Regions from separate parts of the Mesorhizobium sp. M0848 genome, predicted to be linked through region 1. Evidence: predicted binding sites of a transcription regulator. Region 1 holds the regulator's gene; the other holds the start of a gene.

Region 1 (5,358 bases):
TCTATCTCGACGGCAATTCACTGGGGGCAGCGTCTCATGCCGTTTTCAGCGAGCTGCAGCAGGCGGCGACCCAAGAATGGGCCCAGGATCTCATCCGAGCTTGGAACACGGCCGGATGGTTCGAGATGCCAATCGAACTCGGCGACCAGCTCGGACGCCTGATAGGAGCCGCGGCCGGCCAGACCGTTGTCTGCGACACGACATCGACCAACATCTACAAGGTGCTGCACGCGGCGATGGAGATGCGGCCCGGCCGGTCGGCCATCGTCGCCGAAGGTGACAGTTTTCCCACCGACCTGTACATCGCCGAAGGCGTGGCCTCGACCCGGGATGGCGTCCTGCTGCGCCTCGCGGGTGTCGACGCGCCGACCATCGAAGAGCTGATCGACGAAAACGTCGCGGTGGTGCTGGTCAATCACGTCAATTACAAATCGGGTGAACTGCGCGACATGGCGGCGCTGACGCGCAAAGCTCATGCGGCCGGAGCGCTGATCGTCTGGGATCTTTGCCACACCGCCGGCGCCCTGCCCGTCGAGCTCGATCACGCAAATGCCGATTTCGCCATCGGCTGCACCTACAAGTACCTCAACGGCGGTCCGGGCGCACCGGCCTTCATCTATGCCGCGCAGCGCCACCACGGCGATATCAGCCAGCCGCTCAGCGGCTGGTGGGGCCATGCGCGGCCCTTTGCCTTCGAACGGGGTTATGTTGCCGGCACCGGCATCCGCCGCTTTTTGTGCGGCACTCAGCCGATCCTGTCGATGCGGGCGCTCAAAGGCGCGCTTGCCATCTGGAATGACGTCGACATGGCGGCATTGCGAAAGAAGAGTGTCGCGTTGACAGAACTGTTCATCCAGCTCGTCGAAGCCAGGTGCGGCGCCTACGGTCTCACGCTGGAGACCACCCGCGACGCGACCAGGCGCGGCAGCCAGGTGTCGTTCCTTCACGATCACGGCTATCAAATCATGCGGGCGCTGATCGAGCGCGGCGTCATCGGTGATTTTCGTGCGCCATCGACCATCCGTTTCGGCTTCACGCCGCTCTATGTCGGCTACAAGGATGTGTGGCTGGCGGTTGAGGTGCTGGAGGATATTCTGCGCACGGGCGCATGGAAGGACCGCCGTTTCGCGGTCAAGGAAGCCGTTACCTGACGCAACGATCCCCGCGATCCACCGCCGCCGCCCTCACTGCCTGGCAGATGACGGAGGGCTGAATTTCCAGCCACAAATGCCAACAGACGTTGGCGTTTTGGCTCCGTTTCGTTCACGGCAAACGAACGTCCCGAAGATTGATATCGTCCTTTGTGGAGGTCGATAGACTGATAATGCCAAGCCTTGGGTCGAGGATGAGCCACAGGTCATTAACCATAATAATTTCAATGGGAACAGGCGCATCGCCGTGCCTAGCGCCTGTTGATCGCGACCCGCTGGCAAGCGCCAAATAATTTCAGCAGCCTTAACAAATTCATTAAACTTTAAACGGTTGCAGAACACAACTGGAACAGATAGGGTTTGTTCTGGGTTTGTTTTTCGATTCTGGTTTCAGGTAACCTGGGGGCCGCCATGCTGACGCGCAAGCAACATGAACTGCTGATGTTCATCCATGAACGCCTGAAGGAGAGCGGCATTCCGCCATCCTTCGACGAGATGAAGGAGGCGCTTGACCTTGCCTCCAAATCCGGGATTCATCGGCTGATCACCGCACTTGAGGAGCGCGGCTTTATTCGCCGGTTGCCCAACCGGGCACGCGCGCTGGAAGTGCTGCGATTGCCGGACTCGATCGCGCCCGGTCTCAACGCGGCAAAGAAGTTTTCGCCAAGCGTCATCCAGGGCAGTCTCGGTCAGGGTGGCGCCCTTGGCCGGCAGATCAAGCCGGCGCCTTCGCGGATGCCCTCGCCCGGCAATGATGACGATGCGGTCTCCGCCGTGTCGATCCCGGTCATGGGCCGTATCGCCGCCGGTGTGCCGATCGATGCCATCCAGCATCAGACGCATTCGATCTCGGTGCCGCCGGACATGATCATGGGCGGCGCCCACTATGCGCTGGAGGTCAAGGGAGACTCGATGATCGAGGCCGGTATCTTCGACGGCGACACCGTCATCATCCGCAATGCCGACACGGCGAGCCCCGGCGAGATCATCGTGGCGCTGGTCGATGAAGAGGAAGCGACGCTGAAGCGGTTCCGCCGCAAGGGCGCTTCGATTGCTCTCGAAGCCGCCAATCCGGCCTATGAAACCCGTATTTTCGGCCCGGACAGGGTCAAGGTGCAAGGCAAGCTCGTCGGCCTGATCCGCCGCTACTGAGGCGGCTGTGGGTTGGCCGCTGGCTTCTCCGGTTTCTTGAAGGGTGCCAGCCCCCTTGCCTCACGAGAGTATTTGCGTTGCGTGTGCCAGGGCCGATATGGGCTGTCCACCGCGAAGCTGATCGTCGCCGGCGTGGTCGCCGATTGGCGATCGAAGAAGACCGCGGCACTGCCTTTGCGAGCCAGTTGCCGCTTGGTGATGACGAGAACCAGCGGATTGTGACAGGCGTCATACGCGGTGGCGTCATTGATGACGATCAGCTCGGCGAAGCCGCAGGCTTTCCAGGCGTCCTTGCGGTCCTCGACATAGGCAATGATCGCACCGGACATGTGCCTGGCCACGCAAACGCCTGAGGAGCAATAGAACGGCGATCCCAGCGGCAGATCAACGGCATCCGCGACATCGAATTGCCCATCGCTGTTGTCGAACACCTCTGGCACGACGATGGTTTCTGATGTCAGGGCGCGTTTCCAGTTGTCGACGGTGAATTCGTTCGGCCGTTCCCGGCTGACGGCAAGCTCGCCGCCACCGATCGGCAACGCCACCAGCCGGGCGTCTTCCGAGATTAGCACATCCGGCGTGCGCGTATCCGAGACGGTCAGCAAGCCTGCCAGCGCGAATGGCAGAGCAGCGAGCCGCAGCCAAGTTGTCGCCATTGTCGCGATGACCAGGGCAATTGCCACCAACAGGACCGACTGCTGCGAAATCAGCCCGACCCCATCGACAGGCGAACGCTCGGAGATCCAGCCTGATATGGCGATCATCATCGTCAGGCCCTTACCCATCAGGTAGAGAGCCGGCCAATCCAATCCGAAAGGCATCAACAGCGCGCTGGCGACGGCCAGGAACATGACGACGGTGACGATCGGCATTACCGCGAGATTGGCAAACAGGCTGAGCGGCGAGACACGCTGAAAATGCCAGATGGCAAACAGCGTCGTCGCGCTTCCCGCGATGATCGAGGTCATGGCAAGGCCGGTTGCCGCCAGCAGGAATTTTCGCGTCAGGAAACCGGGCACGGATCGCTTTGGCGGCGGCGGTCTTGCTTTTCCCGCGCGGTGATCCGCCCAGCCGGCATAGGCGCCGACCAGAGCCGCGGTCGCGGCGAACGACATCTGAAAACTCGGGCCGACCACCTCATGCGGCGACACCACGATGACGGCGATCGCCGAGATCGCCAGATTGCGCATGGTGAGTGCTGCTCGATCGAACAGCACGGCAATCAGCATCACCGCCAGCATGATGAAGCTGCGCTCGGCGGCAACGACGACTCCAGAGATGATGAGATAGGCCGCGATCGAGAACAGCGCGGCGGCAGCGGCATACTTCTTGACCGGGCGACGCGCGGAAAAGTCGGGAAACAAGGCGAAGGCGCCGCGCAGCAATCCCATGATGGTGCCCGCGACCAGCGCCATATGCAGTCCCGAAATGGAGATGATGTGGTAGATGCCGGTACGTCGCATCGCCTCATTGATCTCATCGGGAATGCCGGCGCGCACGCCGACGATCAGCGCCGCGGCGATCTCGCCTTCGGCGCCGCCGACGCTCGCCCTGATATGGTCGGCGATGCCTTCACGGGCATTTTCCACGCTAGAGGAAATTCGGGCCGGCAGCGGCATGTCGCCGTCATCGTTGACGACAAGCTTTGGATTGCCGAGAAAGAACCCGCTGCCACCGATGCCGGCAAAGTAGCTGTCGAAGGAGAAGTCATAGCTGTCCGGCCGCACCGGCCCGGTCGGCGGCAAGAGCTTGGCATATCCGGTGATGAGGGAGCCGGCGGTCACGTCAGCCGGGATCTTGCGTGCCGAAAGCCGCACCCGTTCCGGCGCATAGCGCAGTTTCGGTCTTGCGGTCGATGTCACGTCGATGGTCAGCCGGATACGGCCGGTTTCCATCCGGTCGAGCGAGACGACGCGGCCGGTGACTTGCGTCGAAATTTCCGAGCCCAACATTTGTGTGCCCGCACGCCACGTCTCGACCTTGGCAGCAAGCAGTCCTAGGGCGCACAAAAGTGCCGCCATGAAACACAGATGGGTCTTTGGCCATGAGCGCGAGACCAGCGCACAGATCCCCGTCAGAATGACAACCGCGACAGGTCTCGCAAAGTCGGGTTCAGCCGTCAGCGAAAAATAGCCGATCGCTCCGATCGCCAGGCAGACCGGCACCAGCAGGAAGGCCACGCCCCGGTCGAGTTCCAGGCTCGCCGCCGTGTTCACGCTGTGGCGCAGGCGAGGCAGTGATGTCAGGCTGATTTGCCGGCGCACGCGAACGATCCTGCCGGTTTCGGCAACAGGAACAGAGGCGGCGACATCCGCTTGTAACGGCGCTTGGCCGGGATCCGGCAGGAGGGGCGACGGCAATGGCAGAGGCGCAAAGAGGGACCGTTCGCTGACGCCGATGGCAGCGTCCTCGCCCTGATCCGAGCCCCAGCCTCGTCCAGCCATCGGGTCTGCCCCTTGCGCCCTCGACACCCTATGCTACATGAACGCCGGGCGCGCGAAAGTCCGCGCAACCGCACCCGCTTCAGATGGTTTCCGAGAGTTCCATGTCCGACAAGGTCGTCACCCGTTTTGCCCCCTCGCCCACCGGCTATCTGCACATAGGCGGCGCGCGCACGGCGCTGTTCAACTGGCTGTATGCAAAGCACACTGGCGGCACGATGCTGCTGCGCATCGAAGACACCGACCGTGAACGCTCCAATGAAGCCGCGACGGCTGCCATCCTCGACGGGCTTTCCTGGCTTGGCCTGAGCTGGGACGGCGAGCCGGTGTCACAGTTCGAGCGTGCGCCGCGCCACCGCGAGGTGGCCGAGGAGCTCGTGCGCATGGGCATGGCCTATTATTGCTATGCCACGCCAGCCGAACTGGAGGCCATGCGCGAGGCTGCCAGAGCCAAGGGGCTGCCGCCCCGCTATGACGGCCGCTGGCGCGACCGCGACCCCTCTGAGGCGCCCGCAGGCGTCAAGGGCGCCATCCGCATCAAGGCGCCGACCGAAGGCGAGACCATCGTCCATGACCGTGTCCAGGGCGAGGTGCGCTTTCCCAACAAGGATCTC
Region 2 (5,358 bases), on a different contig from region 1:
CCTTCCAGATGAAGATGCGGCGCTCGAGCGTGATGGTCAGGACGTCGCCTGGCTTGACCTGATCGGAGGCCTGCGCTGCTTTGTCGCGATTGATGCGAACGCGGCCGGCGACGACCAGTTTTGCCGCCAGCGAGCGCGATTTCACGGCGCGTGAGAAGAACAGCCATTTGTCGATGCGCTGGCGGCCTTCGGCAACCATCGAAGCGAGCCGGGTTCTACTTCTTCAACTGGTCGCGCAATGCGGCGAGCTTGGCGAAGGGCGAATCCGGGTCGAAGCGCACCGGGCGCTCCTCGCGCGGCTTGGGCTGGAAGGCCGGCTTGCCGCCTTGCGGACCACCTTTGGCATCCGGCCTGCCACCCTTCCAGTCGGGACGGCCCTCACGGCGGTCGGGACGCTCGCCTTGCGGCCTGCCGTCACGCCGCTGTTCGCCTTCGGCCTGCGGCTTGGGTTTGAATTTCGAGCGGTCGAAGCGCGGCTTGCCGGCTCCATCGCGCCGGCCTTCATGGGCAGGCCGTTCTCCGGGTGCAGCTACGGCCGGTGCGCCGGCGGTATCCACGGGTGCATCGCTTCGACCGCGCGCTTGTCCGTTGCGTGGGCGATTGTTCCTTCGGTTGTCGTCGCGGTTGCGCGGACGCTGTTCGAACCGGCCCTGACGCCACAACAGGATGGGTTTTGGCGCTTCGGCTTCCGGAGCGGGTTCGCCGGCGGCTGCTTCAGTCACCGCCACAGGTTCGTCCGGCGCGGCGTCCGTTGCCGGCGCGGCATTTGACACCAACTCGGCCGTTGCGGCTTCTTCTGCCGCTGCAACTTCGATCTCGGCAGTCTCAGTCTCTGCCTGCGGTTCAATCGGCGCCGGTTCGGCGACGTCGGGCGCAGCCTCGGCTACAGGCGCTTCGTCTTGCACGGTTTCGACAGGAGCGTCCGCCTGTTCTTCCACGGCAGGCGCAGCAGGTTCAGCCGCGGCGTCGGGGGTGATTTCGGCGGGAATTTCGGCCGCGGTTTCCGAAACGGCAACTGCGTCCGATGCCGGCTCCGACCCTTCGACGGCTGCCTCTGCTGCGGCATCCGTTGCCGCGGCTTCCGCCGCTTCGGCCTGCTCGGCTCGTGCAGCTTCTTCCGTCGCAAGCTTCGCCACCGCCGCTTCGCGCGCGGCATTGTCCTGTGCTTCGAGCCGCGCCTTGACCTCGACGGCCGGCTTCGGCTCGGCACGATAGCCGAGACCCTTGAGGATTTCTTCCATGTCGTCGGCGGTGGCGCCGAGGATCGACATCATCGGCGGCGTCACCATGAAGGACTGGCCGTCATAGGCGCCGTCCGGGCGCTGACCGAGGCCGGGCTTCCAGTTGGTCGCCGGACGGATCAGATCCGCCAGCCGTTCCAGTATGTCGATGCGCACGGCGCGACGGCCGAGATTGCGGTAGCCGGCAAGCTTGTAGAACGTCTTGTCGAAAGCAGGGTCGATCACCACCGAGGTGCGACCCGAGGCGAGCGCATGGACCACGTCGCCAAAGCCCGGCTTGTCCTTGCCGTCGTTCTTCAGCGCCCACAGCAATGTCACCAGCCCGGCAGGCGCCGGCTTGATCAGCGCCGGCACGAAGACATGGTAGGCGCCGAAGCGCACGCCAAGCCGGCGAAGGGCGGCGCGGCCTTCCTGGTCGAGCGACTTCATCTCCTCGGCGATGTCGCGGCGGTTGATGAGGCCGAAATTCTCGACCAGCTGGAAGGCGATGCCGCGGCCGATGCCAGAAATCTGGTCGGCGTTCCTGAGGTCGACCAGCGGCTTCAGCAGCGACTCGATCTGGAAATTGACGAATCGCTCTGCACGCGCGGCGACCTTGTCGCGCGCCGGGCCGGTCAGCTGTTCGTCGGCCAGCAGCACCAGGCGCGGCTTCAGCGCGTCTTCGCCTGATACCAGCGTGCCGATCGGCGCGCCGATCCAGCGCAGCGTACCATCCGAGCCAAGCGCGATGTCGCCATTGGCCGAGGCGCCGAAGCGTTCGGCGCGCGCTTCGAACTCGGCGGCCAGCGCCTTCTGGGCGGCGGTGCGCACCGCCTTGGCGTCTTCGCCGCCGGCGGTCTGGTCGGCGGTGAAGCGGAACCCTTGCAACTCGCCGACATGGTGGCCTTCGACAAGGACGGTTCCGGTAGGACTAATTTCGGCTTCGGGCATGGTATTTTCTCTAAGGCGCCGCATGAGGACGGAAGTCCTGCGGTCTACGAAGCGTTTCGTCAACCGCTCATGCAGCGCATCCGACAATCTGTCTTCGATTTCGCGCGTCTTTTCCTGCCAGTGTGCCTGATCGGCCAGCCAGCCGGGCCGGTTCGACACGAATGTCCAGGTGCGGATCTGGGCAATGCGATGCGACAGCGTGTCGATATCGCCCTCGGTGGTATCGGCGCGGCGCACCTGCTCGGCCATGTAATTCTCGTCGACATGGCCGTAGCGTGCGAGGTCCGTGTAAATGGAAGCGATGAGGTCGGCATGCTGCGCCGGCGCGATCCTGCGGTAGTCGGGCAGCGCGCAGGCTTCCCACAGCAGCGCCACGCGCTTGGCATTGGTGGTGAGTGCGCGAATGTCCTCGTCGCGCGATAGATGCTCGAGCGCCTGTGCATCGACGGCAGGCAATGCCCGCGTCAGTCCCTCGACGGGGGCGTTGGTCTCGATCGAGCGCTTCAGCGCGTCGAGGCTGGCAAAGTCGAAATGCGCGGTGCGCCACTGCAGCACCTTCACCGGATCGAAATCGTGGCCTTCGATCTTCTTGATCAGCTCTTCGTCCAGCGGGTCGACCTGGCCGGTGACACCGAACGTACCGTCACGCAGATGCCGGCCGGCGCGGCCGGCGATCTGGCCGAGCTCGGCCGCGGTCAGGTTGCGATACTGGAAGCCGTCGAACTTGCGGTTCTGGGCGAAGGCGACGTGGTCGAGATCTAGGTTGAGACCCATGCCGATGGCATCGGTGGCGATGAGATAATCGACATCGCCGGACTGGAACAGCGCCACCTGGGCGTTGCGGGTGCGCGGCGAGAGCGCGCCGAGCACGACGGCGGCACCGCCCTGCTGGCGGCGGATCAGCTCGGCGATGGCGTAGACCTCGTCGGCCGAGAAGGCGACGATCGCCGTGCGCCGCGGCAGGCGGGTCAGCTTCTTGGAGCCGGCATAGGCAAGATGCGACAGCCTCGGCCGCGTCACCACCGAGACACCCCTCAGCAGGCGCTGCAGAATGCCATGCATGGTGGCTGCACCGAGCAGCAGCGTTTCCTGGCGGCCGCGCAGATGCAGGATGCGGTCGGTGAAGATGTGGCCACGCTCGAGGTCGCCGGCGAGCTGCACTTCGTCGATGGCGACGAAGGCGGCGTCGGTCTCGCGCGGCATGGCCTCGACAGTGCAGACCGAATATCTGGCGCCCGGCGGCTGGATCTTTTCCTCGCCGGTGATCAGCGCCACTTTGTGGGCGCCGACCTTTTCGCAGACACGGGCGTAGACCTCGCGCGCCAGCAGCCTGAGCGGCAGGCCGATGATACCACTCTCATGCGCCACCATGCGCTCGATTGCGAGATGGGTCTTGCCGGTGTTGGTCGGCCCGAGCACGGCGGTCACGTCGCGGCCCGACAGGATCAGCGGCTCGGTGTGTTTGGGCTGGATGTTCATCAACCTAGAATAAGGCTTCTGGGACCTGGAAATAAGGCTTCTTGGCCTCTGGTTGTCGGGAGCGTGACTCAAATGGCGCGTATGACAGGCGACACATAGGGATTTCGGGCGCGAAGCGAAAGCGGAATGTTCCGTCGGCGGCGAGAAGGTGGTTTTGTCAAGCTTTCAATCGGCTGCGGATTAACGGATAGAACGAGTCTGGAACGAATCGGCGACGAATCAGTGACTCCTGCAGATTCAGCTTTTGTTCACGGCTACATGTGGATTTCGCGACCGCGAGTCGCACCACATGCTGAATCGCTGAACTGGCCCGTTTGATGCTAAGAGGGCGTTGCCGTTAACCTTTGCCTGGAAACAATCACGGTGGCTTGGCGCGCCTCGACCAACATTATGAAATTGTTGATCTTTCTTAACCTGCGTTAAGCAGTTGGGCAGGCGATTCCGGCTGTCGTCGTTAACGTTCAGCTCATAGCCGGAACGAATCGGCGACGAATCGGCGATGGCGTAATTTTCCCGATTTGTTCACCTCAATATCTTGTGTTGTGAACAGTTTATCCACCGAGAATCCACAGGTTGCCAGGGAGCTTTTGCACAGGGCTGCTGCCGGCTGTTAACCTTCGCGTGCCGAATTGGGTCAGCTACGGTCGCGAGCACGTCAAAGGGACCGTGCCGGAAACGGGCCGGTGTGCCGGCCCGTCGATCTCCTACATCGCCACGTCGTCAGGCGAAGTATTGGCCACCGTTGGCCGTGATGGTCGAGCCGGTGATGAAGCCGGCATCTTCGGATGCGAGGAAGACTACGCAGCGCGCGATCTCTTCCGGTTCGCCGAGGCGACCGACGGGGATTTGCGGGATGATGCGGTCGTTGAGCACCCTCTCGTCGATCGCCTTGACCATCTCGGTGGCGATGTAGCCAGGGCAGATGACGTTGACGGTGATGCCCGCGCGGGCTCCCTCTTGAGCGAGGGCTTTGCTGAAACCGATGTCGCCAGCCTTCGCGGCGGAATAGTTGACCTGGCCGGCCTGGCCTTTCTGGCCGTTGATCGACGAGATGGTGATGACGCGGCCGAACTTGCGGTCGCGCATGCCGCTCCACAGCGGATGCGTCATGTTGAAGACGCCGGACAGGTTGGTGTCGATGACCTCTTTCCACTGCTCGCGCGTGATCTTGTGGAACATGGCGTCGCGGGTGATGCCGGCATTGTTGACCAGCACCGAGACCGGGCCGAGATCGGCCTCGACCTGCTTGATGCCGGCCGCGCAGGAATCATAGTCGGCGACCGACCATTTGTAGACCGGAATGCCGGTCTCGGCCTTGAATTTCGCCGCTGCGGCGTCATTGCCGGCGTAGTTCGCGGCAACCGAATAGCCGACGGTCTTCAATGCGATCGAGATCGCCGCCCCGATGCCGCGCGATCCGCCTGTGACGATTGCTACCTTGGTCATGCATTTCCCCTTTTTTTGATACCGCCCTGTTGTCGGGCTTGGCAGGCACTGGATACAGAACGGGCGGCTCGCGCCGCCCGGTTAGTGAGTTCTTCAGAGTGCTTCGATACACATGGCGACGCCCATGCCGCCGCCGATGCACAGGGTAGCGAGACCCTTCTTGGCGCCGCGCCGGCGCATCTCGAAGACCAGCGTGTTGAAGACACGGGCGCCGGAAGCACCGATCGGGTGGCCGATGGCGATGGCGCCGCCATTGACGTTG

The links. The regulator LexA, encoded in region 1, represses DNA repair genes until DNA is damaged. The targets are predictions, from matches to a motif close to TGTTCNNNNTGTGTTCNG.
Region 2: the regulator LexA is predicted to act here: its motif matches at 3,839-3,856, upstream of NKH95_RS09645 (helicase-related protein).

What each region holds. Positions count from the first base shown of each region.
Region 1 covers NZ_JAMYOM010000013.1:93,077-98,434, reverse strand. Annotated here, with positions in the region: gene kynU (kynureninase) at 1-1,151, shown strand, start outside; gene lexA (transcriptional repressor LexA) at 1,563-2,303, shown strand; gene NKH95_RS16760 (ComEC/Rec2 family competence protein) at 2,297-4,747, opposite strand; gene gltX (glutamate--tRNA ligase) at 4,849-5,358, shown strand, end outside.
Region 2 covers NZ_JAMYOM010000007.1:37,329-42,686, reverse strand. Annotated here, with positions in the region: gene NKH95_RS09650 (RNA-binding S4 domain-containing protein) at 1-199, opposite strand, end outside; gene NKH95_RS09645 (helicase-related protein) at 216-3,650, opposite strand; gene phbB (acetoacetyl-CoA reductase) at 4,371-5,096, opposite strand; gene NKH95_RS09635 (acetyl-CoA C-acetyltransferase) at 5,190-5,358, opposite strand, start outside.